DNA from 3 places in the Kribbella sp. NPDC051137 genome. Region 3 is predicted to be linked to each of the others. Evidence: riboswitches for the same ligand, from Rfam matches in the RefSeq annotation. Region 3 holds a riboswitch; each other region holds the start of a gene.
What was found. A riboswitch is a leader RNA that binds a small molecule or an ion and turns the genes downstream of it on or off. The one in region 3 is predicted to bind cobalamin.
Positions count from the first base shown of each region.

Region 1: another riboswitch for cobalamin. It lies ahead of AB0M51_RS37485 (CbtB-domain containing protein); the one in region 3 lies ahead of AB0M51_RS28440 (ABC transporter substrate-binding protein).
Region 2: another riboswitch for cobalamin. It lies ahead of AB0M51_RS05725 (putative cobaltochelatase); the one in region 3 lies ahead of AB0M51_RS28440 (ABC transporter substrate-binding protein).

Region 1 is NZ_JBFBBI010000007.1:442,950-452,399, reverse strand. Features, by position in the region: gene AB0M51_RS37500 (DUF222 domain-containing protein) at 1-1,455, opposite strand, end outside; gene AB0M51_RS37495 ((2Fe-2S)-binding protein) at 1,751-2,422, opposite strand; gene AB0M51_RS37490 (CbtA family protein) at 2,419-3,213, opposite strand; gene AB0M51_RS37485 (CbtB-domain containing protein) at 3,215-3,421, opposite strand; adenosylcobalamin (AdoCbl) riboswitch at 3,470-3,558, opposite strand; gene AB0M51_RS37480 (5,10-methylenetetrahydrofolate reductase) at 3,592-4,512, opposite strand; gene AB0M51_RS37475 (metal ABC transporter permease) at 4,509-5,336, opposite strand; gene AB0M51_RS37470 (ATP-binding cassette domain-containing protein) at 5,333-6,124, opposite strand; gene AB0M51_RS37465 (zinc ABC transporter substrate-binding protein) at 6,121-7,017, opposite strand; gene AB0M51_RS37460 (SAM-dependent methyltransferase) at 7,251-8,090, shown strand; gene AB0M51_RS37455 (alpha-N-acetylglucosaminidase TIM-barrel domain-containing protein) at 8,095-9,450, opposite strand, start outside.
Region 2 is NZ_JBFBBI010000001.1:1,213,329-1,222,778, forward strand. Features, by position in the region: gene cobN (cobaltochelatase subunit CobN) at 1-1,590, shown strand, start outside; gene surE (5'/3'-nucleotidase SurE) at 1,603-2,358, shown strand; gene AB0M51_RS05720 (alpha/beta hydrolase) at 2,366-3,232, shown strand; cobalamin riboswitch at 3,227-3,383, shown strand; gene AB0M51_RS05725 (putative cobaltochelatase) at 3,450-5,531, shown strand; gene cobO (cob(I)yrinic acid a,c-diamide adenosyltransferase) at 5,533-6,147, shown strand; gene AB0M51_RS05735 (cobyrinate a,c-diamide synthase) at 6,141-7,484, shown strand; gene bluB (5,6-dimethylbenzimidazole synthase) at 7,481-8,854, shown strand; gene AB0M51_RS05745 (hypothetical protein) at 8,851-9,447, shown strand.
Region 3 is NZ_JBFBBI010000005.1:503,530-512,979, forward strand. Features, by position in the region: gene AB0M51_RS28410 (CYTH and CHAD domain-containing protein) at 1-678, opposite strand, end outside; gene AB0M51_RS28415 (hypothetical protein) at 699-839, opposite strand; gene AB0M51_RS28420 (methyltransferase) at 836-1,636, opposite strand; gene AB0M51_RS28425 (PLP-dependent aminotransferase family protein) at 1,665-3,170, shown strand; gene AB0M51_RS28430 (iron chelate uptake ABC transporter family permease subunit) at 3,163-4,110, opposite strand; gene AB0M51_RS28435 (iron ABC transporter permease) at 4,107-5,075, opposite strand; gene AB0M51_RS28440 (ABC transporter substrate-binding protein) at 5,072-6,091, opposite strand; cobalamin riboswitch at 6,118-6,304, opposite strand; gene AB0M51_RS28445 (hypothetical protein) at 6,313-7,275, opposite strand; gene AB0M51_RS28450 (MFS transporter) at 7,289-8,575, opposite strand; gene AB0M51_RS28455 (hypothetical protein) at 8,764-9,450, shown strand, end outside.

The sequences.
Region 1 (9,450 bases), on a different contig from region 3:
GAAGCGGGCTGCTGCGGTGAGGGTGGCTTCGTCGGCTGTCCAGCGGCTGGTTCGTGGGGTGGGCGTGGGTGGGTCGCCCCAGGGGTCGGCTGGTGGGCTGTCGGGTTCGGGTGGCGTGGGTCTGTTGTCGGGGTGCTCGGGGTAGGCCGGTTCGGCGCCTGGCGGGGCAGGCGTGTGCGGGTCGGCGCTGGGTACGGGTTCAGGGCCGGCCGGGCCAGCGGCCGGTGGTTGGGCGGCAGCCGTAGGTGGCGGTTGGGTGGGGGCGGCGGGTGGCTGGGTGGCGTACACCGCGGTGGGGTCGGCCCAGGCTGGGCGGGCTACGTGAACCTTGCCGTTGGTGATGGTGATGTGCCAGCGCCCGTTGTGCAGATCTACGTGATGACGACGGCACAGCAACAGCAGGTTCTCTACAGATGTAGCTCCGCCATCTAGCCAGGAGGTCAGGTGGTGGGCGTCGCACATCACCGGGGGTGCCGTACAGACCACGCAGCCGCGGTCGCGGGCGATCAGCGCGTGGCGGATGTGGCGCGTGACCAGGCGTTCGCGGCGCCCGACATCCAAAGGTTCGGAGTTCGAGCCCAGGACCAGCGGGATCACGTTCGCGTCGCACGCCATACGACGGATGGTCGCCGCGGACAGGTCGTCGCCGTACACGATCTGGCCAGTCGCGTTCGCAGTCGCCGAGCGCAGATCGTCCAGGTCGATCGTCACGGTGATGTTGGCCTTCGCGCCGTGCCCCGCGGTGTCGGTGTCCCACGCGTTCGCCGCGACGGTCAAGGCGGTGGTGAGGGCGTCGGCCTGGCGCTTGTCCCGGGGGCGGGGATCGTGGTCACCGTCGACCGTCTTGTGGGGGCGGGCGCCGGTGTGGACGATCGCGCACAGGAGCTCGGCGTTCTCGTTGGCCAGGAAGCCGCTGAACTTGACCCCGTTCTCGGCGGTGCTCAAGGTCAGCGACTCCCGCGCGTACGCCTTCTGTTCTTCGGGTTCAGGGCCGTCGAAGTCGATCCGGTTGCACAGTTCCTTGGCGGCGGCGCGCAGTTCCTTGGGCGTGTGGGTGCCGGCGAGGCCGACCAGCTGCTCCTCCGCGACGTCCAGGTTCTCGACCGGGACGCGGGGCCGGACGCGTTCGAGTTCGGTGACGATCGCCGCGGCGTGACCGGTTCGCATCAATGGGTTGTCGGTGAGGGCTGCGTCGACGGCCTTGTACTTCGGGAGGGCTCGGGCGAGGTGGACGTCGCGCCAGACTTCCGCGCGGTCTCGGCGATGGCGCAGGGTCAAGAGTTCGACGATGTCGCGGGCGCCGACTTCTTGGGCCAGGCCGTCGGTCTCGGCGCGGGCGGTCAACTGGACGCGGATACCCTCGAGGCGGTTGATCTCGGCGTCGACCTCGTCGAGGGCGGGCAGAACCTCGTGGTTGCCTAGAGCAACCACTGAGCGTCCACCGAGAGTATCCATGACAAAACTCTAGCTGGTGCCTCCGACAGTTCCAAAGCAGAATGCCCTTATTTTTAAGGAGATTAGTTATCCACAGATTCGACCACTTCTCCCCCGGTGGGCTGTGGAAATCATTCGTCGAGGATAGGTCGTGTCGTGGCGACGCCTTCGCCTCGCGCGGCTACAGCATCTGTTAGCTCTTCCGGTGTTCCCCGGCGGTGTCGCGGGCGCCGGGTTCTTGGGTCCGCCGAGAATGTCCATGCGAAGAACCCCAGCTGGCGGCACAGACAGGTTCAGAGCTGAGATCGCCTTGTTTTCAACGGGATTCGTTGAGAACGCAATCCCCGCAGAGGGGGCCTTTGTGGTTGGGGGCTGCGCGGTAGATGAGGCAGCAGCTGCGGCGGCGGAAGGGGTTGGGGGTGTGGGCGTCGCGGAGGGGCGGGAGGGCCAGAAGGTCGGTGGTGACAGTGTGGGCGCGGGTGGCGAGGGTGGGGTCGGCGTTCGAGAGGGCGGTGGCTGCGCCGTTGACGGCTGAGGCGACGTTGCCGGTCAAGATGTGGTCCGACAATTCAAAGGCTTGGGCGATCGCGGGAAGCGGTCCGTCGAAGAGTTCGCGGTGCAGGTCTCCCCCGGCCGGCGGGATCGGAGGTAGGGACAGTGGGAACGCGCCGCCGAGGACGGGCTGCCAGTGGAGGTGGTCGAGGGCGAGGTCCGGGACGCGGTCCTCGAGTACTACGGCGGCGAGGGCTGGGGAGATGATGCGGGCGACCAGGCCGAGGTGGGTCACCGAGGCGGCCACGCGTACTTCGATGGCCTCGGCGGGCTGGCCGCTTGCCGTGCCGAGGTAGGCGCGGGTGTGGGCGATGCGGTCTGCCAGGATCGCAGGATCGTCGACGAGCTCCGACAGCCGGCGCCAGGGCGGCTTCGGCGTCGGCGCCGCATGCTGTTCGACGCTGAAGAAGGGGCCTAGAGCGGCGAAGAGCGTCACACCGCGACCTGGGCGGGGCTGCGGAGCAAGCGGTCGGCGAGCGGGCCGAACACCAGGCCGATCACGCCCCAGAGCAGTACCTGCGCACCGACGGAGTACAGCCGGAACGCGTACAGCCGGTCGGCGTCGAAGCCGGGAGAGACGATCGTCCCGTGCGAGTCGGTCAGCGGGAGCGGAGTCTCGGTCGCATGCCGGCCGTACTCCTGCACGTTGGCTGCGAGATGCCCAAGCGAAGGCAGCAAGGCCATCACGATACCGATCACCACGACGTACGCCGCGAGCGCGAGCAGAGTCGCGTTCCAGTTGCCGAAGTGTGGCGCCAGACGTTTGCCCAGGGCAACGGCTCCGAGCAGGAACAGCAGTGAGCACACGACCATCACCAGGTACAGGTTGGCGCGGGCCTGGATGGTCTCCTCGTGGCCGATCGCGGGCGGGTTCGCCGGGTACTTCAGGAACGGTACGAAGTAGAAGCCGAGGAAACCGCCGACCGCGACCAGCATCGCCAGTGTCCGCGGACGAAGGCGGCCGACGCGGCCAAGGCAGATCGCGTACGCGACCGCGAACAGCGCGCCCATCGCGATCCCGAACAAGACCATGCCGACGCCCATACCGACGTTTGCCTGCACCGTCCGGCTGAACAGGTCCGGCTCGGAGTGCGTAGCTTCACGGCCGTTCTCGTAGTCGATCGCGGCCTGGATCTGCGGCTCCGCGAAGATCCGCGCGAACCCGAACGCGACCAGGCCACCGGCTCCGCCGGCCAGCAGGCCGCGGAGGATCAGTTGGCGCTCCATCTCAGTGGCAGGGAAAGCCGAGGAAGTGCCGCGCGTCGTGCACGAACTCGTGGACGTGCAGGTCCTTGCCGAAGATCGAGTACGCACCCTGGTCGACGCCGATGAAGTAGTACGCCAGGAATGCCAGGACCGCCGTACCGACCAGCCACAGCGCAGCCTTCGACACCGGCAGAACGACCGCGGTCGTCGGCGCAGACAGATCACTCACGTGAAGCCTCCTTCAGGGGATCGTGCGTCCCGCTATCGGTGGAGCATCGCGACGGCGAAGTATCTGACTTGCCGGACCAGTCCGGCTCACAGTGGCGCGACCGTGCCGAATTCCCATCGGCTTCCTTGCGCCGTCACTGTCTGGGAGCGTACGGATCCCGCCCCTGAACGTCAACCGACGAACGTACGAAGCTCCTTGACGAGCTCGACACTGGCGTCGTTCTCGATCCGCCGGGTGGACACACTTTCCACGTTGAAACCGAACGGGAGGCCCCGCTCGCGGCAGTACGTCGACAGCGTGCGGGCGATCGCGACGCAGTGCGCGTACGAGTCCGCGACCGGGTCGACGGAGTGAACCAGTTCGTTGCGGAGCCACCGCGGTACGCGAACGCCGAGCCAGGCCAGGAACTCCAGCGTCTTCACCGAGCCGCAGATCGACAGCGTGAACACGATCGGCACCGGCTCGACGTTCTCGGCGCGGCACAGGTACAGGTAGTCCGACGCCAGGTCCATCGCGGCGCCGACGTCGTAGATGATCTGCGTCACGAAGAACGAGCAACCGCTGCGCTGCTTCCGGAGCAGCCGGTGGTGCTCGTCCAGGCGGGACGAATGCCGTTCGGGGATCGTCACGCCGCCGAGCGGCAGCGCCGACCCGGAGCGCTGCCACAGGTCGTACGCGGCCGGTAGCGTCGTCCGTACGTCGGCGGAACTCGTCGGGGCGCCGACCATCACGGTGCCGAGCCGGCCCGGGGTACGCCGTACCCAGGAGTCCAGCTCGGCCTCGGTGTACTTGCCGACCGAGCGGTACACGATCGTCGGCCGGTCCCACCAGGACAGGTGGTCGGCGAGGAAGTCCGCCGGATCCATCGTCGGGCTGAACGGGAACGGCCGCTCCTCCGGGATCCGCTCCGCCTCGTCGTCGATGTCGTAAAGGATCAGCGCGTCGATGTCGAGCTGCTCGAGCCGGGTCCGTGTCACCGCGGTGAAGCGTTCGAGCGCGTCCGGGGCGATCGAACGCCGGGGCGGCGTCATCCCGTACAGCAACAACTCCGTAGGACGGCCACTCCCGAGCAACGTAGACAGATCGTTCACCGCGTCAGCTTAAAGGAGGACAGCAGGCGGCATACGAGGTAGACGAGGAACGAGATCGTCGTGATGTACGGGCTGATCGGCACCGAACTGCCCGCGGACAGGAGGATTCCGCCGACCGAAGCAGTGACGGCGAAGGCGATACTCAGCAGCGGTACGACGATCGGCGACGACGAGACCCGGAGGGCCGCTGCGGCCGGGGTGACCAGCAGCGAGAGGACGAGCAGAGCTCCGACGATCTGCACCGAGACCGCGACCGCGAGGCCGAGCAGGATCATGAAGACGATCGACAGCACACCGACCGGGACGCCGCGCGCGGCGGCGACGTCGGCGTCGGTGCTTGCGAAGAGCAACGGTCTCCACACCAGCACCAACCCGGCCGCGACCAGGACCGAGATGACGATCAGCGACTTCACCTGCGGGTCGTCGATCGCCACGATCTGCCCGGTCAGCAGGCCGAACTTGTTCGCCGCCCGCCCGTGGTAGAGCCCGAGGCACAGGATCCCGAGCCCGAGACCGAACGGCATCAGTACGGCGGTCACCGAGTTCCGGTCCCGCGCCCGCGCACCCAGTACGCCGATCAGCAGCGCCGCGACGAGCGACCCGACCAGCGCCCCGGTGACGACGCTGACGCCGAACAACAGCCCTGCCGCGGCTCCGGCGAACGACAGCTCGCTGACGCCGTGCACCGCGAACGCCATGTCGCGCATCATCACGAACACCCCGATCAGCCCGCCGACGACGCCGAGCACGACGCACGCGATGATCGAGTTCCTCAGCAGCGGCAGCAGTTCGGCGTACCCGGAGAAGTCGAAGATCGCGCTCATCGCGCACCGGCCGGTTCGTGGTGCTGCTCGGGGATGCCCGCGACCAGGATCCGCCCGTTGTGGCGGATGACCTCGACCTGTGCGTCGTACAGGTCGCTCAGTACTTCCGTGGTCAGCACCTCGTCCGGCGTACCGATCCGGAACCGCTGGTTCGCGATGTAGAGCAGCCGGTCGACCTTGTCCAGGATCGGGTTGATGTCGTGGGTGACGAACAGGACGCCGAGGTCCAGCCGCCGGCGGGCGTCGTCGACGAGATCGCTGACCAGCCGTTGGTGCGGCAGGTCCAGCGACAGCAACGGCTCGTCGCACAGCAGCAGCCGCGGCTCGGCCGCCAGCGCCTGCGCGATCCGCAGCCGTTGCTGCTCGCCGCCTGACAACGACGACACCGGGGTGGATGCGTACGCCTCCGCCCCGACCGACGACAGCAGCTGGTTCACCCGCTGCCGGCGTCGCCGCGACGGTAGCGGCACACCCCACCGGTGCCCGTCCACGCCGAGCGCGACCAGGTCCCGGCCCCGCAGCGGTACGCCGTCCTCCGCGAGCCGTTGCTGCGGGACGTACCCGATCCGCCGGTCACCGCGACGGACCGGCGTACCGAGGAAGGTCGCGGAGCCGGACCGGAGCCTGAGCTGTCCGAGGATCACCTTGAGCAGGGTGGACTTCCCGGATCCGTTGGCACCCAGTACGGCGATCAGCTCACCGCTGTGCACCTGCAGGTCGAGACCGTCCCAGAGTGTGCGGGACCCGAAGCCGACCGCGGCCTGCTCGAGGGTCAGTACGTCGCTCATCGCCCGAGCGCGGCGCCGACCGCATCGAGGTTCGCGGTCATCCAGCCGATGTAGTCCTTGCCGTTCGGGAGCGTCTCGGTGACCGGCACCACCGGGATGTTGTTCTGCTTGGCGGCGTCGAGCAGCTTCTGGGTCTCCGGGCCGCTGGTCTGCTCGTTGTACGCGAGCAGCTTCACCTCGTGCTTGCTGTACAGCTGCAGCGTCGCGTCCAGGACCTTCGCCGGTACGTCGCTGCCCTCCTCGATCGCCTCGCTGAACTCGGCCGGCGTCTTGTTCTGCAGGCCGACCGCGTCGAGCAGGTACACCGGCACCGGCTCGGTGATGCCGACCGGCTGCCCGGCGTACTTCGCCTTGAGCGTCGCTTCCTGTCGCACCAGGCCGTCGAGCTTCTGCTTCAGCGCGGCGGCATTCTGCTGGAAGGTCGACGCGTCCGCGGGCGCGGCCTTCGCATACGCCTGCTCGATCCGGTCGACGACCTTCACCACCGAGGGGAAGTCGTACCAGACGTGCTCGTTGCCCGTCCGGCCCGAGATCGTGACCGCGTTCAGCACGGTCGCGGACGAGTTCTTCGCGGTCTTCAGCATCCGGTCCATGAAGTCGTCGTAGCCGCCGCCGTTCTCGATCACCACCTGCGCGCCGGCCACGGCCGCCTGGTTCCGGGTGCCGGCCTCGAACTCGTGCGGGTCGGCGTCCGGGCTGGTGATGATCGAGGTCACCTCGACCTTGTCGCCGCCGACCCGGGCGGCCAGGTCGCCCCAGACGTCGGTCGACGCGACCACCTCGAGCTTTCCAGGAGCTGAGCCGGCGGCGGCTTCGTCCTCCGACGAGCAGGCGCCGGCCCCGAGGGTCACAGCGGCAACGACAGCGGGCAGAACGAGCAGTCTGCGATTCACGGTACGACCAACCTTCGAGCGGAGTGAAATGACAACCGTTATCATTATCGCATCCCGCTCCGGGACGCCAGCCGGCCCGGTGCAAAGCTTCGGTCAAGGGCGCCTCCGGGACGCGCCGAAGCCTGCCGAAGTGACGCCTGACCGGAGTAGGGTTCTGGTGCCGGTGTCACGGTCAGTTGTGCTCCGGTTACGATGATTTTCAGTTCTGAACCGCACTGCGAAATGGGATGTTCATGGCCGAATCGCACGACGCCGAACCGGGGATGTACGACCAGCTGAACCTGGACAAGCCGCACCCGGCCCGGGTGTACGACTACTTCCTCGGCGGGAAGGACAACTTCGCCGCCGACCGGCAGGCCGCGGAACATCTGCTGCAGGCGTTCCCGGGGTTCCGGACCGCCGCCCAGTCGAACCGGATGTGGATGCACCGCGCCGCGCGCTACGCCGCGGAGCAGGGCATCACGCAGTTCCTCGACATCGGCACCGGCATCCCCACCGAGCCGAACCTGCACGAGGTGGTCCAGGAGATCATCCCGTCGGCACACGTGGTGTACGCCGACAACGACCCGATCGTGCTCGCCCACTCCCGCGCGCTGCTGGTCAGCAAGCCGGAGGGCAGGACGGCCTACCTCGAGGCCGATGTCACCGACCCGCAGGCGATCCTGGAGTCCGCCGAGGTCAAGGACCTGATCGACTTCGGCAAGCCGGTCGCGCTCAGCATCGTCGGCGTCTTCCACTACCTGCCCGACCACCTGAAGCCGTACGACCTGGTCCGCCAGCTGGTCGAGCCGCTCGCGCCGGGCTCGCTGCTGATCTTCTCGCACTGCACGCCGGACTTCGCGCCGGAGCTGTGGGAGCGCGCGATGGTCGTCTACAAGGCCGACGGCGGCGAGGCTCAGGTCCGCAGCAAGGAAGAGGTGACCCGCTTCTTCGAGGGCACCGAGCTCGTCGAGCCCGGTGTCGTGTCCCCCTTCCGCTGGTTCCCGGACGACGAGACCCAGGCGTACGTCGACCGCGGCGAATTCACCGACATCATGTGCAGCCTCTGGGTCGGCGTCGGCCGCAAGCCGTAGCCGGTTAGCCCGGCGTGCCGTTCAGGTAGAGGTTCCGGACCTGGGCGGCGGTGAGGGCTCCGGAGTAGATCCTGACGTCGTCGACGGCGCCGGTTGTCGCGTCCTTCGGGGGGAAGCTGCCGAGGGCGGCGCGGCCGAGGGGCGTGGTGGTGGCGATCGTGCCGACCGGGGCTCCGTTCGCATACACGGTGATCTGCGTGCCGTCGTCGACGTACGTCAGGTAGGTCCAGGTGGACTTCGGTACGACGTAGTTGACGGTGTAGTCGGCGACGTTGCGGCGGGTGACACCGACCTTGCCGGAGCTGGAGTTGATCTTCACGATCGAGGTGTCGCTGTTCAGCAGCGCCATGCTGCTCGGGCCGCCGGTCAGGTTGACCCAGGCGCCGACCGACCACGGGCTCGGCAGGTCGGGGGCGGTCGTTTGGATCGTCCCGCTCCCGCCGGTGAACCGGATCGCCCCGCCGACCTTTCCGGGCTGCACGGTGACGTCGCCGAGGACAGTCCCGTCGTACCCGCCGGCCTCGTCCGTGACCGTCGTACTGTCCATCGTCCAGTGGTCGACCAGCGTCAGACCGATCGCGAACCGGGCGGTCGCGGTGTACCGGTCCTCCGTCACCGTCAGGTTGTGCAGACCTTCGGGCAGTGCAGGCGGCGGACAACTCCAGGTGTGGTCGGCGCGCACAACGGTCGAGCACAGTCGTACGCCGTTCTCGCGGACGACGACCGTACCGCCGGGGACGCCGAGGCCCCCGATGCGTACCGGGGACCCGGGCAACCAGGCGTCGGCGGCCGGGTCGGTCACGACGAGCGGCGACAGCCCGAGGGTGTCCGCGATCGCGCCGGCGGCGGCAACCGTGCTCCCGGAGGGCTCCGTCGGGTACGTCGGGCCCGACGTCACGTAGCTGCTCGCGCGGGCGATCCAGTCGATCGGCGCGGGCGCGGTGCCGTCCTGGAGGGCCCTGGCCAGCGTCGCGAAGTACGCTTTCCAGTTCTCCTTGTAGTACCCGCTGAGCAGGCCGCTGTAGCTGTGGTTCGCGTAGTTGTTCAGCCCCGGTGACTTGTACCCGTCGGCAGGATCGACCCAGCTGGTCCACAGGTACAGCAGCGAGTCCTTCTCCGCGCCGGCGTTGGCGGCGTACGTGCCCATCATGAACCACGGGACCGTGCCCATCACCTCGTCGGTGCGGTCCAGCAACTCGAGCCACCGCGCGGTCAGCCGGTCGAACGCGGCCGTGTCCTTCAGCAGGTACGCCGTGTTGATCCGCGGCAGCAACGTCCGTGTCTCGTTCCCCGTCACGGTCGACGCTACGTCGGCGAGGTCGAAGTCGTACGCCGCCCGCTGCACCACGTCCGGTGCGGC
Region 2 (9,450 bases), on a different contig from region 3:
CTGCGGACCGCGTTGGGCGAGGCGTTCGGGGTCGACGAGGCCGCGTTGCTGGCAGATCCGGGGGCAGTTGCCGAGCTTGCCGAGCTCGCGACGCTCGCCGACCTGCCCGCGGTGAGCGGCGCGGACGGGGTGGATCTGCTGGAGGCCGTCGCGCGGAAGCTCGTCCTCGGGATGGAAACGCTCGGGTGGGACGAGACGAAGGTTCCGGTGGTCGTCAGCGAGGTGCTGGGCCGGGACTGCCCGGAGGTCGAGCGGTCGCTGACGTTCGCGGCGACCGAGGTCGTGCCTCGGTTGGGCCGGACCGGGGACGAGTTGGCGAACGTGCTGCGGGCGCTGGACGGGCGGTTCGTGGAGGCCGGGCCGTCGGGGTCGCCGACCCGGGGCCTGGTGAACGTGCTGCCGACCGGGCGGAACTTCTACGCGGTCGACCCCAAGGCGATTCCGAGCCGGAACGCGTGGGACGTCGGTGTCGCGCTGGCCGACTCGCTGCTCGCCCGGCACCAAGCGGAGACCGGGGAGTACCCGCGGTCCGTCGGGCTGACGATCTGGGGTACGTCGGCGATGCGGACGCAGGGCGACGACCTGGCCGAGGTGCTCTGGCTGCTCGGGTGCCGTCCCGTCTGGGACGAGGCGTCCCGGCGGGTGACCAGCTTCGAGGTCGTCGGGCTGGAGGAGCTGGGCCGGCCACGGATCGACGTGACGATCCGGATCTCCGGGTTCTTCCGGGACGCGTTCCCGCACGTGGTCGCGCTGCTCGACGAGGCCATGCGTACGGTCGCCGGCCTGGACGAGCCGCCGGCCGCCAACTTCCTGCGCGACCACGTCCAGCAGGACGTTGCCGCAGGCAACGACGTACGGCAGGCGACGGCCCGGGTGTTCGGCTCCAAGCCCGGCTCGTACGGCGCCGGCCTGCTGCCGCTGGTCGACGCCCGGAACTGGCGCACCGACGCGGAGCTCGCCGAGGTGTACGCCGTCTGGGGCGGGTACGCGTACGGCAAGGACCTCGACGGCGCGGAGGCCCGCGGCTCGATGGAACGCGCGTACGCCCGGATCCAGGTCGCGGCCAAGAACGCCGACACCCGCGAGCACGACATCATGGACTCCGACGACTACTTCCAGTACCACGGCGGCATGATCGCGATGGTCCGGCACCTGACCGGCGCGAACCCGAAGGCGTACGTCGGCGACTCGGCGGTCCCCGCGCAGGTGAAGACGCGGACGCTCGAGGAGGAGGCGAAGCGGGTGTTCCGCGCGCGGGTGGTGAACCCGCGGTGGATGGCGGCGATGCGGCGGCACGGGTACAAGGGCGCGTTCGAGATGGCGGCGACCGTGGACTACCTGTTCGGGTACGACGCGACCGCGGGGGTGGTGGACGACTGGATGTACGAGTCGCTGACCACCGAGTACGTCGCGGACCCGGAGATGGCGGAGTTCTTCCGGAAGTCGAACCCGTGGGCCCGGCACGGCATCGCGGAACGGCTGCTGGAGGCGGCGCAGCGCGGACTCTGGGCGGAGCCGTCCGACGAGGCACTGGAGACGCTGCGGAGTGCAGTCCTTGAGACGGAGGGTGACATCGAGGACCGCGCCTGATTGGGTAAACGTATGCCACGGGTCTTGATCACGAACGACGACGGTTACCTCGCACCCGGGATCCGGGCGCTCGCACCGGCGATCGCCGAGCTCGGGTACGACGTACTCGTGGTCGCGCCGCTGCTCGACGAGAGCGGTGTCGGATCGGCCCGCGCCGGGATGGTGGGCCGGCCGATCCGGACCGTGTCGGACGAGGAGAACGGCGTCACGTACGTCGGGATCGAGGGGACGCCCGCGGGCGCGGTGACGCTGGCGGTCCTCGGTGCGTTCGGGCCGGTGCCCGATCTGGTGCTGTCCGGGATCAACCGCGGGCTCAACATCGGCGACTCGATCTTCCACTCCGGCACCGTCGCGGCGGCGCTCACCGCGTCCGGCTACGGTACGTCGGCGGTTGCCGTCAGCATCGACTCCGAGGACCCGCGGCACTGGCCGACCGCGGCGGCCGTCGCGGCCGAGGCACTCGGCTGGGTCGAGTCCGAGCCGGCCGGCACGGTCCTGACGATCAACGTGCCGGACCGCCCGCTGGACCAGTTGGCCGGTGTCCGGCACGCGTCGCTGGCCCCGCTGAAGCGCTCCCGCCTGATCGGCACCACCGGCCCGGGCGGCGAGCCGATGATCGCGCTCGAACCGCCGCGCCCGAACCCGATCCCCGGCACCGACGAGGCGTTGCTGGCCGAGGGATTCGTCACAGTGACACCGATCGTCGGCATCCGCGAGGTCGCCGACGACGACGCCGCCACTGCCCTCGCCAAACGACTCACCCGCTGAGCCACCGATGAAGCTCAGCACCGCGGAGTACGGCGCCCCGGACGCGCCGCCCTTGCTGTTCATCCACGGCCACGGCGGCGGGTATCACTACCAGCGCTGCCAGGCAGACCTGCTCGCTCACGACCTGCGGCTGATCGCGCCGGACCAGCGCGGCGTGCTGCGGACTCCGCTGCCTCCCGGTGAGACCGTGAGCCTCGACCTGCTGATCGCGGACTTCGAGGAGTTGCGGGCGGACCTGGGCATCGAGCGGTGGACGATCCTCGGCCACTCGGCCGGCGGCAACTACGCGGTCGAGTACGCGATCCGGCATCCGGACGCGGTGAACGCGGTGATCTTCGACTGCCCGTGCTGGGACTTCGACGCGAACGACCGTCATCGCCTGCCGATCTTCGCCCGGTTGTACGACGAGCTCGGTGACACCGAGGCGGCGGACCGGTGCCGCGAGCTGGCCGCCCTACCGCGGCGGCTGACGCCGGCCGACGGCAGTGTCGAGCTGGCCTTCGGGCTGGGCGAGCGGTTCCAGGACCTGTCGTTCCACGATCCGTCGCGGCGGGCCGAGTTCTTCGCGCTCGGGGAGCAGGGCGGGTTCAGCGACGAGGAGTGGGCGCGCGGGAACAGCCACCTGGTCACGCTCGACGAGCTCTACACCTCGAAGCTCGAGCGGCTGGCGTTGATGCCGCAGCCGAGTCTGCTGATCGAGGGCGTGGACGACCTGGCCACCGACCCGGTGTCCGTCCGGACCTATCGCGAGACGGTCCCGCGCGGGCGGACCGTCACGTTCGAGCGCTCCGGTCATTTCCCGCACTTCGAAGAAGCAGTCCGGTACGCCGCGGTGGTGCGGGCCTTTGTCCTGGAGGTCACACAACGCCCGTGACAGCTACCCGGCAGCTCCGTGGCATGATCGGGGCGACGGTTGTGGAGGAACACCGGTGCGAGTCCGGGGCGGTCCCGCCACTGTGACCAGGTCTGTGCGGTTCTGACAGAGCCTGGAAGCCAGGACATCCGCGGTCGTCCGCCGGACCCGCACGTGCGGTCCCGGCGTACCAGCCGTAGCGGGCGTGGACACCCGCTCGACGAAAGGGCGACCGCTGATGCGGGCTGCAGTGCCGAACTCTTTCCCCTTCACCGCGGTCGTCGGGATGGACGAGCTCCAGCTCGCGCTGGTCCTGGCCGCGATCTCGCCGGCGATCGGCGGGGTCCTGATCCGCGGCGAGAAGGGTACGGCGAAGTCGACCGCCGTCCGGGCGCTGACCGAGATCCTGCCGCCGCTGGACGTCGTACCGGGCTGCCGCTTCTCCTGCGACCCGGAGCGGCCGGACCCGACGTGCCCCGACGGTCCGCACGCGGGGGAGTCCGGCACTGCTCAGGACGTGAGCGCCGGGCACGTGGCCGGTGGGCGGGCTGTGCGTCCCGCTCGGTTGGTGGAGTTGCCGGTCGGGGCCACCGAGGACCGGGTGCTCGGGTCGCTGCACCTGGAGAAGGCGCTCGCCGAGGGCGTCACGGCGTACGAGCCGGGGCTCCTCGCGGCCGCGCACCGCGGGCTGCTGTACGTCGACGAGGTCAACCTGCTGCACGACCACTTGGTCGACGTACTGCTGGACGCCGCCGCGATGGGCCGGGCGACGGTGGAACGGGACGGGGTGTCGGTCACGCATCCGGCGCGGTTCGTGCTGGTCGGCACGATGAACCCGGAGGAGGGCGAGCTGCGGCCGCAGCTGCTCGACCGGTTCGGGCTGACCGTGGACGTGGTCGCCAGCCGGGATCCCGCCGTACGGGTCGAGGTGATGCGGGCGCGGCTCGGGTACGAGGCGGACCCGGACGGGTTCGTGGCCCGGTACGACGGCCCGCAGCGGGAGCTGGCGGAACGCATCGTGAAGGCGCGCGACCTGCTGCCCGAGGTGATCCTGACCGACGCGGCACTGCGGCAGATCGCGGAGATCTGCGCCTCGTTCGACGTGGACGGGATGCGCGCCGACCTGGTGACCGCTCGTACGGCGGTGGCGCATGCCGCCTGGTCGGGTCGTACGGTCGTCGAGGTCGAGGACGTCCGCGCCGCCGCCAAGCTCGCGCTGCCGCACCGGCGGCGTCGGAACCCGTTCGACGAACCCGGTCTGGACCAGCAGCAGCTGGAAGAAGCCATCAACAACAGCACCCCACCCGACGAGGACCCGGACCCCGACGGTTCGGGCGGCCCCGGTGGAGCCGGAGGACCGGGCGGACCCGGCGGAGGAGCAGAGCCCGCCGACGGCGACTCGGACCCCACGAACGGCGCCGCCGAGCCGAGCGTGCACGAGAGCGCGCACCGCGAAGCGGCCGAGCCGGGCGTCAACGCGGGCGGGCAGCGCGAGGACGTGGTTGCGAGTACGGCGCCGTACAAGGCCCGGTTGTTGAGTGTTTCTGCTGCTGGGGCCGGGGTGGCCGGGCGGCGGTCGCGGGCGTTGACCGAGGTGGGGCGGGTCGTGGGGGAGCGGGCCCGGGTCGGGCGGGAGTCCGGGCGGCCGCATGTGCTGGGGACGGTGCGGAGCGCGGCGCCGTACCAGAAGGTTCGGGGCCGCAGCGGACCTGGGCTGGTGGTGCGCGCGGACGACGTGCGGCTCGCGGTCCGCGAAGGACGTGAAGGCAACCTCGTGCTGTTCTGCGTCGACGCATCCGGCTCGATGGGGACCAAGAAGCGCATGGTCGAGGTGAAGACCGCGATCGTCTCGCTCCTGCTGGACGCGTACCAGCGCCGCGACACGGTCGGCCTCGTCACGTTCGCCGGCCCGGAGGCGACGGTCGCGCTCCCGCCGACGGGCAGCGTCGAGACCGCCGTACGGCGCCTCGAATCGCTCCCCACCGGCGGCCGTACCCCGCTCGCCGAAGGCCTCCTGCGAGCCGCCGACGTACTGCGGATCGCCGCCGTCCGGGACCCCCGCCGACGCCCGCTCCTCGTGCTGGTCACCGACGGCCGCGCGACGTACGGCGACAACGCGTTCGCCCGCGCCCGGCAGGCGGCCGGTCAGCTCGCGCAGCGCGGGATCGCCACCGTCGTGGTCGACTGCGAACCGCGTCGCGGCGTCCGGCTCGGCCTCGCCGCGGAGCTCGCGGCCGATCTCGGTGCGGAGTACCTCGACCTCGGAGACGTTGCCGCCGGCAACCTCATCCGCACGGTCACCGAACGGAAGGCGGCCTGAGATGCCGAAGGGACAACCGGTCGCCGTACCGGAGGACGGTCTCACCACCCGCCAGCGCCGCAACCGGCCGCTGCTGATGGTGCACACCGGCGCGATGAAGGGTAAGTCGACGGCCGCGTTCGGGATGGCGTTGCGGGCCTGGAACCAGGGCTGGAACATCGGGGTCTTCCAGTTCGTGAAGAGCGCCAAGTGGAAGGTCGGCGAGGAGACCGCGTTCAAGGCGCTCGGCTCGGTGCACGAGGCGACCGGGCAGGGCGGGCCGGTCGAGTGGCACAAGATGGGCGAGGGCTGGAGCTGGTCGCGCAAGGCCGGCACCGAGGAGGACCACGCCGCCGACGCACTCGAGGGCTGGCGCGAGATCCAGCGCCGGCTGGCCGCGGAGACGCACGACCTGTATGTGCTGGACGAGTTCACGTACCCGATGAAGTGGGGCTGGATCGACGTCGACGAGGTCGTCGAGACGCTGACCGGGCGGCCGGGCCGTCAGTACGTCGTGATCACCGGCCGCGACGCGCATCCGAAGCTGCTCGCGGCCGCGGACCTGGCCACCGAGATGACCAAGCTGAAACACCCGATGGACACCGGCCAGAAGGGCCAGAAGGGCATCGAGTGGTGATCCCGCGGGTGGTGGTCGCCGCGCCGTCGTCGGGCGCGGGGAAGACGACGGTCGCGGTCGGGTTGATGGCGGCACTGCGGCGGGCCGGGCACACGGTGGCCGGTTTCAAGGTCGGGCCGGACTACATCGATCCCGGGTTCCACGCGATCGCCACCGGCCGGCCGGGACGCAACCTCGACCCGATGCTGTCCGGGGAGGAACGCATCGCGCCGCTCTTCGCCCACGGCTCCGCCGGCGCGGACCTGGCCGTCGTCGAGGGGGTGATGGGGCTGTACGACGGTGCGCTCGGCACGGAAGGTTTCTCGTCCACCGCGCACGTCGCGAAACTCCTCGCGGCACCGGTGATCCTGGTGGTGGACGCGTCCGCGGCCGGCCGCAGCGTCGGGGCTGTCGTACAGGGTTTCGTTGCCTATGACACCGAAGTACGGATCGTCGGCGTGATTCTCAACAAGGTCGGCTCCGACCGCCACGAGGCCGAAGTACGCGCGGGGGTGGCACCCACCGGCGTACCCGTCCTGGGTGTCCTCCGTCGGGACACCCGCCTGACCGTCCCCAGCCGCCACCTGGGCCTGGTGCCCGCCGGCGAACAGCGGACCCAGGCAGAGGACGCGGTAGCCGCCGCAGCAGAACTCGTCCACCAAGGCGTGGACCTCGAAGCAGTAGCGGCCACAGCCCAAGCCGCCCCACCCCGGCAAACCACCCCGTGGATCCCGAACAGCCCCGCGGCAGTTCTCGGGCGGCGGCCGGTGATCGCTGTTGCGGGTGGTCCGGTGTTCTCCTTCCACTACACCGAGACGACCGAGCTCCTGACCGCGGCAGGCGCCGAGGTGGTGACCTTCGACCCGCTGATGGACAAGTTGCCCGAAGCAACCGCCGGCCTGTACCTCGGCGGCGGCTTCCCCGAACTGCACGCCGAAGCCCTGTCCGCGAATGCCGGCCTCCGTGAACAGGTGGCGACCGCAGTATCGGACGGCCTCCCCGTGATCGCCGAGTGCGCCGGCCTCCTCTACCTCTGTCGCGAGCTCGACGGCCACGAGATGACCGGCGTACTCCCGGCAACCGCCACCATGACGCCGCGCCTCACCCTCGGCTACCGTACGGCGGTCGCCGCCGCCACGACGGCGTTCTTCGACGAGGGCCGCCGGGTCCGCGGCCACGAGTTCCACCGGACCGCGATCACGCTCGACCAGGACGTCCGTCCCGCCTGGCACCTCCCGACGGGCACCGAAGGCGTCACGCTCCCACACGTGCACGCGTCGTACCTGCACCTGCACTGGACCGCCACCCCGGACGTCCCGGCCCGCTTCGTCGCGGCCGCCCGCGAGTACGCCGGATGAGCCTCGTCGTCGGAGTGGGCCTCCGATCCGGTACGCCGTACGCCGAACTCGCCGCCGCCGTCGCAGCGGCCGTGCAGGACCTCCCCGGCGAGGTCCGCCTGCTTGTCACCCTCACCGGCCGCGAATCCGAACCCGCCCTGCGGCAGTTGGCGGATCACCTGCACGCCGAACTGCGTACCTTCACAGCAGGTGAGCTCGCCGACCAGCCGGCCCCGACCCCGAGCGCCCAGGTCGCCCACCTGAAGACCACCCCCAGCGTCGCCGAAGCGGCCGTGCTGGCGACCGGCGCCGAACTCTTGGTCCCCAAGCACAAGACCCCCAACACCACCATCGCAGTAGGCCGGCTGCCAGCCGCGGCGACCTCGGGCCGAGCCGGCTACGACGTGCGGGAGCGTGAGGTCGTGCAGCGGGTGATTGCCGAGCGGCGGGACGTGCGGCGGGGTTTCCTCGACGTGCCGATCGACGGCGAGGCGCTGACGCGGGTACTCGAGGCGGCGCACCGGGCGCCGAGTGTGGGGCTCAGCCAGCCCTGGGACTTCCTGCTGATCCGGGACGTCACGACCCGGCGGAAGGTACACGAGTTGGCGAGCCGGCAGCGTGACGCGTTCGCGCGATCGCTTCCGGAGCAGCGCCGGCAGAAGTTCGACGGGCTGAAGATCGAGGCGATCCTCGACACCCCGCTGAACATCGCGGTGACCTGCGACCCGGGTCGCGGCGGCCGGCACGTACTCGGCCGGCACGCCGACCCGCGGACCACCTGGTTCTCCGCCGCGATCGCGATCCAGAACCTCTGGCTGGCCGCCCGCGCCGAGGGGATCGGCGTCGGCTGGGTCTCGTTCTTCGGCCCGGACGAGGTCGCGGAAGTGCTCGGCCTCCCGCCCCACGTCGAGCTGATCGGCTACCTCTGCGTCGGGTACGTCGACGAGTTCGCGCCGGCGCCCGAACTGGTCCGATCCGGCTGGGCCGAACGTCGCCCGCTGTCCTGGGCGATCCACCACGACGAGTGGGGCCGCCGCGACACGTCGATCGTCGACGACGCCCGGCACGCCGCCCAGAACGCCGTACGTGCGGCTGGCCAACGCATCCACGTGATCGTCGGCGGCGACGCCGAAGACCTCCGACAGCAGGAGTCGCTGGTCATCGATCTCGGCAGCACCAGACCCGACCACGACTTCGGCGTACTCTGGCGCCCCGCCCGTACCCCCGAGGAAGCTGAGGAGTACGGCGTCGAGATCGCGCGGGACCTCGCCCTGCAAGGCGCAGGCCACCTTCAGGTGCGACTGGCAACGGACGAGCCGAACGCGAAAGCACTGGCGGAAGGACTGATGGCCGGTGCGTCGGCCTCCGGTCTGACACACTCCTGCGCATGAGTCAGCCGATGTACGTTCCCGCGTTCTCGATGAAGCAGCGGATCACGATGATGGCGAACAAGTACGAGCTGATCGCCACCAACCCGGACGGGAGTGACGGGCCGCTGCTCGCCTTCGCGCAGCAGAAGCGGATGGCGTTCAAGGAGCAGGTGACGTTCTACACCGACGACACCAAGTCCCAGCCGGTGTTCTCGTTCAAGGCCCGTAAGACGATCGACCTCGGCTCCGGGTACGACGTGTACGACGCGAACGGGCAGGCGATCGGCTGTTTCAAGAAGGAGTTCGGCAAGAGCCTGCTCCGGTCGAGCTGGCAGCTCAGCGCGCCGGGTGTCGACGCGGACGGCACCGAGCGCAACCCGACGGTCGCGGTCGTGCGCCGGGTCTGGGAGTTCGTCCCGATCGTGGGGGAGATCCCGCTGCCGTTCGTCTTCCACTTCGATTTCACTGCCCGGGACACGCAGCAGCCGGTGCTGTCGGTGGAGCGGAAGATCTCGGTCCGGGACCGCTACCGGATCACCGTGCAGGACCAGCGCCTGGACTTCCGGGTCGCGGCCGCGATGACGGTCGCGCTGGACGCTTTGCAGTCCCGCTGAGAC
Region 3 (9,450 bases):
CTGCACCTGCGCGCCGGCGTACGCCCGGAACAGGTCCGACGTCCGCGGCTTCTTCGGCAGGACCGCATCCTCGAGCGCCGGGACCCGGTCGCCGAGTGCCCTGGCCAGCTTGCTCGGGCCGCTCGCCGGACGAGCGCCGGCCGACCGGAGCAGCTCGCCCGCGTCCTCGAGCAGCAGGTTGTCGCCGCCGGCCAGCTCGACCTCCCACTCCCGCCAGCTCTCCGGCTCCGCGCCGACGACCGTCGCGGTCACGTGGTCGTCGGCCAGCTCCGCGAGCACCGCACCGTCCGCGTCGAGCAGCCGGTGCACCACCCGCCGGGTCGACAACGTGACCACCGGCTCCAGCTTGTGGTCCCGCACGTGGACCCGGACCGTGCGGACGACCGCGAGCGGGACGCTGCGCACCGAACGCCCGAGCGGGAACCGGACCTCGAGCCGCCCGGCCGACCCGGGGAACTTCACGTGCCAGCCGTCGTCCTCGCCGCCGGTCCGCCGCCGCAGCGTGACCTTGCGGGCGGCCAGGTCGTAGTCGGCGGTGTCGTAGTACACCGCCTCCAGGTCGAGCTCGACCGGTTGCGCGACGCTCGCGACGCCGGGCAGTTCGTGCAGCGCCGGCACGATCACGTCGTCGCCGACGTCGTACTTCGTCTCGATCTCGAGCTGCTCAGTCGGGTCCATCTCCCTTGTTTACCAGGCGTTCATGAACACGCCCTGAGATCGTCCGCCAATCGTTGCAGATCCCGATCGGTGACCCCGCCGACCGTCGGGCGGAGCTGGCGGCGCTGGTTGCGGTGCAGGGCCCGGCAGATCGCGGCGACGAGGATCAGGAAGCCGATCATCTTCGGCCCACTCCCTTGAAGAACGCGTAGTGGAAGGTGCCTCCGGGGGCCGCGGACCTCTCCAGGTCGGCGATGCCGGCGGCCCACTCGGCGGCGGTCAGCAGGCCGGCGGCGATCGCGCGTTCGCGGACCGACTCGACCATCGCGACGAACGTCCTGCGGGTGAACCCGTCGACGAGGTGCGGCAGGTTCTGGTCGGCGTACACGGTCCGTGGCTCGACCTGTACGTCGTCGTACCCGGCCTGTTCGAGCAGCGGCTGGAGGCGGCGGCCGATCAGCGCGTCGCCGCCCGCCGCGGCCTGCAGGTCGACGAGGCAGTCGACGACGGCCTGGGCGCGGGCGCTGTGCGGGTGGAAGAACGCGGACCCGTGGTCACCCTCGATGACGGTGATCGTGCCGCCGGGCTTGAGCAGGCCGCGGAGCCGGATGAGCGCGTCGACCGGGTCGGCGAGGTGTTCGAGGACGAAGCAGACGAAGACGTGGTCGAACTTCTCGTCCGGCAGCTCGTGCAGGTCCGCGTGCCGCCAGTCGACCACGGCGTACGGCGCATGTTCGGCGACCCGGGCCTTCGCCTGCGCGAGCGAGGCCTCGGAGATGTCGATCGCGACCAGGTCGATGCCCGGGCTGCGGGTGACGAGCTGGACGGTCTGCGCGCCGACCCCGCAGCCGGCCTCGAGGACGCGGCTGCCGGCCGGGTACGTCGTACCGCCGTGCAGGAGGTCGGCGAGCGTGCCGGCCTGGTCGGTGAGCCGGCGGGTCTCCGCCGGGGTGTAACCGTGGACGTAGTCGGTTCCCATACCTCCACGGTCGCGCCACAATGGTCCAGTGAACAGGTCCAATCCGGCACCAAGTGGCAGGTCCAAAGGCGGCGCGGACTTCCTCCAGCTCGACCCGTCCGAGGCACCCGCCGGCGGGCTGGCCGACTGGCTCACCGACCGGCTGCGGGCCGCGATCGCGAACGGGCAACTCCCGGTCGGCACGCGGCTGCCGTCGACCCGCACCCTGGCCGCCGACCTGGGCATTTCCCGCGGCGTGGTCACCGAGTCGTACCAGCGGCTGACCGAGGACGGGCACATCTCGGGGCAGCGCCGACGGGGTACGACTGTCGTCGGAGCCGTGCCGTTAGCGGACAGTTCGACAGGACGTAGTCGTCTACTTACACGGCCTCGCCCGCCTGGCACGCCCGGCCGGGCGGCGGAAATCGCGGCCACCTCCTGTCGTTCTGTACCCGACGTCGAGATCTTCGACGACCTGCGAGCGGCCCCGGCCCGGGTGGACCTGACGCCGGGCGTGCCCGACCTCGCCGCGTTCCCGCGAACAGCCTGGTTGCGGGCCGAGCGGGCGGTGCTGACCGACCTGGAGACGACCGCCTTCGGGTACGGCGATCCGGCCGGGGCGCCGGCGCTCCGGCGGGCGGTGGCGGGCTGGCTGGCGCGGTACCGCGGGATCGCGGCCGACCCGGAGGACCTGATCATCGTCGCGGGCGTCGCGCAGGCGATCGCGATCGTGGCGCAGCTGCTCGACCGGCACGGCATCCACGAGATCGCCGTCGAGGACCCGGGCTCGCTCGGCTCCCGCCAGCACCTGCAGAACTGGGGCGTGCGGACCCCGCCCGTCCCGGTCGACGACCGCGGGCTCCAGGTCGACGTACTGCGGAAGTCCGAGGCGGCGGTGGTGATGACGACGCCGGCGCACCACTTCCCGACCGGGGTCGTCCTCGACGGCGAGCGCCGCCGCGAACTCGTCCAGTGGGCCGGCGACGGCGGCCTGATCATCGAGGACGACTACGACGCCGAGCACCGGTACGACCGCCCGCCGGTGCCGGCGCTCCGCGCGATGCTCCCGGAGCAGGTGTTCTACCTCGGCAGCGTCTCCAAGCTGCTCGCACCCGCGCTGCGGATCGGCTGGATGCTCGCGCCCCCGCAGTACAAGGAAGAAGTGGTCGGCCGTAAGCGCCTGGCCGATCTCGGCAACGCGGTCCTCCCGCAGCTCACGCTCGCGCAGCTGATGGAGTCCGGCGAACTCGAACGCCAACTCCGCCTGCTCCGCCGCCGGCACCGGACCCGCCGGGACGCGATGGTCGCCGCGATCCGCACCCACTTGCCGACAGCAACAATCCACGGCGCCGCCGCCGGCCTGCACCTGACCATCACCTTCGACGAAGGCGACGACGTCGCGCTCGCCGCGGCCGCCCTGGAGGCGGGCGTGAAATGCCACCCGCTGTCCTGGCACTGCCAACTCCCGCACGCGCCCGGCCTGGTCCTCGGGTACGCCGCCCGTACCCCGACCGAGATCGCCGACGCGATCGCCACCATCGCGAAGGTCAGGTAGGACGGGTCAACAGATACAGCAGGTACGGCGCTCCGAGGAACGCGGTCACCACCCCCACCGGCAGCACGGTCGGCGCGACCACTGTCCGCGCCAGCAGGTCCGACGCGACCACCAGCAACGCCCCGATCGCCCCCGGCACCACGAGCCCGGGCCGCCGAACCAACCGGCGAGCCAGCTGCGGTGCCACCAACGCCACGAACCCCACCGGCCCGGCCGCCGCCGTCGCAAACGCCGCCAGCCCTACGCCGAGCGCGATCAACGCCCCGCGCGCCAACTCCACCCGCCCGCCGAGCGCTCGCGCCACGTCGTCGCCGAGCTCCAGCAGCCGCAACTGCCGCGTCAGCAGCACGGCCGCCGGCGTCCCGACCACCAGCGTCGCACCGATCAGTACGACGTGCGTCCAGGACCGCCCCGCGAGACTTCCGGCGAGCCACATCGACGCGCTCTTCGCGGTGTAGATGTCCGCGAGCGTCAGCAGGTACGCCGTCAACGCCCCGACGATCGCCGTCACCCCGACGCCGACCAGCACCAGCCGATTCCCCGACACCCCGTTCCGGTACGCCAGCAGGTAGACGCTGGTTGCCGCCAGCAACGATCCGAGCAGCGCGCCGAGCGGGATCCAGCCGCTGCCGATCACGGTGATGATCAGTACGGCGGCCAGCGCGGCGCCGGCGTTGACACCGATCAGATCCGGGCTGACCAGCGGATTCCGGGCGAGCCGCTGGAAGATCGCGCCGGACATCGCGAACGCCGCCCCGACGCCGATCCCGGTCAGGACCCGGGGCAGCCGATTGCCGACGACCACGTCGTACGTGATCAAGGTGCCGTGCCCGGACAAGGTCCGCAGTACCTCGGCGATCGACAGCGTGTAGTCGCCGCGGGTCAGGGCGTACGCGCCGACGACGACGGTCAGCACGGACGCCGGCACACCGACCCTCACGATGCGGCCGTTCGCCGGACGAGCGCGATGAACAGCGGCGCGCCGATCAGCGCGGTGACGATCCCGACCTGCAACTCGGCCGGGCGTGCGACGATCCGCCCGAGGATGTCGGCGAGCAGCAGTACGACGGGCGCGAGCAGCATCGAGGACGGCAGGATCCGGCGCTGGTCCGGGCCGACCACCAACCGCGCGACGTGCGGTACGGCGAGCCCGAGGAAGCCGATCGGGCCCGCGATCGCGGTCGCCGTACCGGCCAGCACCACCACCGCGAGACCGGCCAGTACGCGGACCAGAAGCACCCGGGTGCCGAGCGCCCGCGCCAAGTCGTCGCCCAGCGCGAGCGGATTCAGCGAGCGCCCGAGCGCCAGCGCAAGGACGATGCCGACAGCAACGAACGGTACGGCCTGGGCGACGACGCCTTCGTCAGCCAGGGACAACGAACCGACCACCCAGAAGCGGTACTCGTTCAGCGTCGAGAGATCCATCAGCGTCGCCGCCGACGTGATCGAGCCGAGCAGCGCCGAGACCGCGGCACCGGCCAGCGCGAGCTTCACCGGCGTCATCCCGCCGACCGTGCCGACCAGGTAGACGGCCACCGTGGCCACCAGCGCGCCGACCATCGCGAACCAGACGTAACCGGTCAGGCTGTGGATGCCGAAGAGCCCGATCGCTGCGACCACCGCGACCGCGGCACCTGCGTTCACGCCGAGGATCCCCGGATCGGCCAACGGGTTCCGGGTGACGCCCTGCATCACCGCACCGGACAGCCCCAACGCGGCGCCGACCAGCACGCCCGCGACGGTCCGCGGCATCCGGAGGTACCGGACCACCCGATCGCTGTCGCTGCCGCTGAAGTCCGCCAGCGCCCGGTAGACCTCCCCGGGCCCGATCCAGCGGTCACCGACGCACAAGGACAGCACGACGACGACCGCCAGCACCGCGACCAGACCGGTCGCGCGCTTCACTTGACCAGATCGGGGTGCAAGAGGTGGCCGAGGTTCTCCGTGGTGTACGCGCCGCGCACCCCGGCCGAGTGGTTCGCGAACAGCCACGGGATCACGTGCTTCGACCGCACCGCCTTCAGATTCGCGAACGCCGGATTGGCGAGCATCTTCCGAACGTCCGGCTCCGAGTCCGCGGCCGTCAGCGAGGCGTCGCAGCATCCGCTGATCAGCACGTAGTCGGGGTCGCGCTTGATGAACTCCTCGACACTGATCTTCACGTTCCGCTTCGAGGTCAGGTCCGCGAACGCGTTCACGCCGCCCGCCTGGCGGATCAGCACCGTACCGAAGTCCGGGCCGCCGGACACGGTCATCCCGCCGCCCTCGAGCCCCGGGCGGACGATCGCCACCGTCGGACGCGGCGCATCCTTGACGGCGGCCGAGACCGCGGCGATCCGCTTCTTCTGGTCGGCGATCACCTGCTCCGCGCGGTCCGAGACGCCGAACAGCCGGCCGAGATCGCGCAGGTCGGCGTACACGTTGTCCATCGAGACCGTCGCCGGGTCGATCGCCTCGTCGCCCTTGCCGTCCGCGGTCGGGCACAGCGGGCTGAAGATCCAGGTCCGCACCCCGAGGTCGGCGAGGCTCTTCCGGCTGCCGAAGCTCGCGTCGCTCCCGCCCGCGCTGAACACGTCGTTGAACCCGGACAGCACGAAGTCCGGGTTCAGGCTGAGCAGTTCCTCGCGGCTCGGCAGGTTCTTGAAGTACTTCGCCTTCGACTGCGCGGCGGCGTACTCCGGGAGTACCTGGGAGTCGAGGTACGCCGTACCGACCAGGCGGTCCGAGATACCCAGCGCGTGGGCCAGCTCGATCGCCGGCTGGTACGCCGCGAACACCCGCTTCGGCGGGCCGTCGACGGAGACGTCGATCCCGCAGTTCTTCACCGTGGTGGCGGCCCCACGGCTCTCCGCGGCGGACGGCGCGCAGCCGGCCAGCAGGCTCAACGACAGGGCAACAGCAAGCACACGTACGACGGCCATGAGCGGACCGCTCCTCCAGCACCTCGTGGACGGGTCAGCGCCGTGGCCGGTCTCCTGGCTGACGGGTACCGCGTCCACCGGCCTGACCTTCCCAGCCGCTCACACGGCCAGTGGTCCCCTCACGGGTACGACAGGTGCACATCCCGATCACAGTGGCGAGGGCCGCGCCGGTACTTCACCGGCTTCCCGAACACCACGGCGCGGTCACCATAGCACCCGGCTCAGTGGGTGTAGAGCGACGAGAGCGCAAGCGCGAACTGGGTCATCAGGTCGGGGTTCAGCGCGCGGGCCGGCAGCGGGACCAGGTCGACGAGCTTGTCGTCGCCGACCCGGATCGTGGTCCGGCCGGTCGCGGTGTCGATGTACCCCTCGTCGCCGAGCGGGATCGACTGCGAGGTCGGGGCGTTGCGGAGCGGCGCCATCAACGCCTTGGCATCCGTCTCCCGGCGGACCGTCGAGTACAGCACGCTCGTCGCGGTGATCCAGCCGCACACCGGATCGCCGACGAGGGTCTCCCCGTCGCGCCTTGCCGTCGCCGGCACGCCCATCACCTGCTCGGCCGCGTCCGAACCTCGATCGCACTCCGGCCGGGTGATCTCCAGCGCCGGCGCGGGCAGCTCCGGCGCCAGCCGCGCGACCTCCTGGCCGAGTACGACGTACTTCGCGAGCGTGGCCTGCGGCCCGGAGATCTTGTACAGCCTGCCGTCGAGCAGGAACACCACGAACTGACTCGTCCCGTACCCGCCCGCGCCGACGTTCGCGGTCACGGCGGGCTCGCGCCGGTGCGCGGTGTACGCCTTCCGGGCCGCCGCCAGCGTCGCCGCGGTTGCCTGCAGCACCGAGACCCCGATCCGCAGCACCGGCCCGTTCGACGCCGTACTCAGGCTCAGTTGGCAGACGTCGTACGACGGGATGTCGAGCTCGGCCGGCGGGTTCTGTCGCTCGATCTTCACCACCGGCACGGCCAGCGTGGTCCGGACCAACGTCTCGTCGATCTGCGTGCACGCGGTCTCGGCAGGTGTCGCCGACGCGGTCGGCGACGGCGTGTCCGAGGGCGTCGCGGACGGGGTGTCGAACCCGCTCACCGACACCAGCGGCGCCACACTCGGCGCGGTCTCCTGCCCGTGACCACCACACCCCGCAAGCAGGACGACGGCCAGCCCGGCGGCGATCAAGGTACGCATGATGCCACTGAGCCTAACCGGCCGCGCGGAGCTCTCTTTCGCGGACGGCGTGTTCGTCGGTGCGGGCGTCGTACCGCCAGAACTCGCGCAGCCAGGCCGAGGTCGCGATCACGCCCGCGACGCACAGCACGCCGCCGCTGACGATCGCGGTCCGGACCGTGGTGAGATCCGCGACCAGGCCGGACCGGGCCTGACCGCCGAGCGGACCGAGCGAGTACCCGAGCATCTCGATCCCGGCCAGCCGCCCGCGCATCTCGTCCGGGATGGTCTGGTTCCAGATCACCGACCGGAACAGCACCGACACCATGTCGCAGGCGCCGGCCAGCGCGAAGAACCCGATCGCGAACCAGATGTTCGGCGCCAGCCCCGCGATCCCGACCGCGGCACCCCAGCCCATCGTCGCGAGGACGACCGCCCTCCCCTGGTGATGGACGTGTTTCGCCCAGCCGCTGGTGAGCGACGCGCACATCGCCCCGATCGCCTCCGCGCTGTAGAGCAGCCCGAGCAGCTTGGGCTCCTTCAATACATCGGTCGCGAACGCCGGGAACAGCACGATCGGCATCGCGAGGAACATCCCGACCATGTCCACCAGGTACGTCGCCAGCAGGTCCTTGCGGCGGAACGCGTACACGATGCCGCCGCCGATCGCCCGCAGGCTCGGCGCCGTGGCGTGCTCCCGCGACCGGTAGGAGCCCAGCCGGGCGTAGAGCAGAGTCGCGAACACGATCCCGGCCAGCTCGACCGAGAACGCCCAGGTCACGCCCACAGACCCGACCAGTACGCCGCCCAGCGCCGGACCGGCGAGCTGCCCGATCTGCGAGGTCAGCGAGCTCAGGGCGACCGCGGCCGGGATCTCCTCGTGCTTCACCACCCGCGGCAGCAGCGCTTCCCGCGACGGCCGCTGCAGCGACGACGCGACCGCGTTCAGTGCGCCGCAGACGTAGATGAGCCAGACCTGCGGATGCGCGAGCAGCGTGTTCGTCACCATCAGTGCGGAGATCACGACCTGCGCGATGCCGGTGCCGACGAGCAGTTTCCGGCGTTGCACGTGGTCCGCGAGGGCACCGCCGTACAGGCCGAACACGACCAGCGGTGCGATCGTCACCAGACCCATCGCGCCGACCGCGAAGTTCGACCCGGTGAGTTGGTACAGCTGGTACGGGAGTGCGACGTACCCGACCATGCCGCCGAGGAAGAAGACCGAGCCGGCGACCAGCAGGATGCGGAAGTCGCGGGAACCACGCCACGGGGTCAGATCGACACGCAACCGGGCCAGCCGCGAGCGAAGACTTGCTGCCACCGCAACATGGTGACAGGTCCGACCGCTACGGACGAACCTGATTTTCCGCCAGCCTTTCCACCAGCATCGAAAGGAACCGGAAGCGACCCCGGGTCCGTCCTAGCGTGACAACCGATTGGTTGCCCACGGCGTCAATCTCGGCGGCCGGGAACGGACCCGGCCATCCTCGGGAATCGGAGAAAAACCGCATGATCTCGATCAAGTCGGCCGGCACCCGGCTGCTCGCCAGCCTCGCCGTAGCTGCGGCGGCCGGTGCCACCCTGCTTGTTCCGTCGGCCGCGCACGCCGCCCCCGCGGCGCAGACGGCTGCCACCGCTGTCACCGCCACACCGTCGGGCGGCCTGCTGCGTCCGGGGCAGTACCTGAAGCCCGGCCAGTACCTCCGCTCGCTCAACAAGGTCTACACGCTCGTCATGCAGACCGACGGCAACGCGGTCCTGATCAAGGGCCGGACCCCGATCTGGGCCACGATGACCAACCGCAAGGCGTCCACGCTGATGATGCGGTCCGACGGCAACCTGGTCGTCATCTCCGGCCGCACCGTGGTCTGGGCCAGCGGTACGGCCGGCAGCACCGGCGCGATCCTGAACGTCCAGAACGACTCGAACCTGGTGATCTACAACGTCCGGCGCAAGCCGGTCTGGGACCGCTACATGGTGATGGTCACCCTGAACCCGGGCCGCGTTCTGAGCTGGCCGGTCGCGCTGTACTCGCAGAACCGGGTATACCGGGCGCAGATGCAGGCCGACGGCAACCTGGTGATCGTGAAGTACGGCAAGACGCCGATCTGGAGCACCAAGACGATCAGCAAGGGTGCTTTCGCCACGATGCAGACCGACGGCAACTTCGTCGTCTACAGCGCCGCCAAGAAGCCG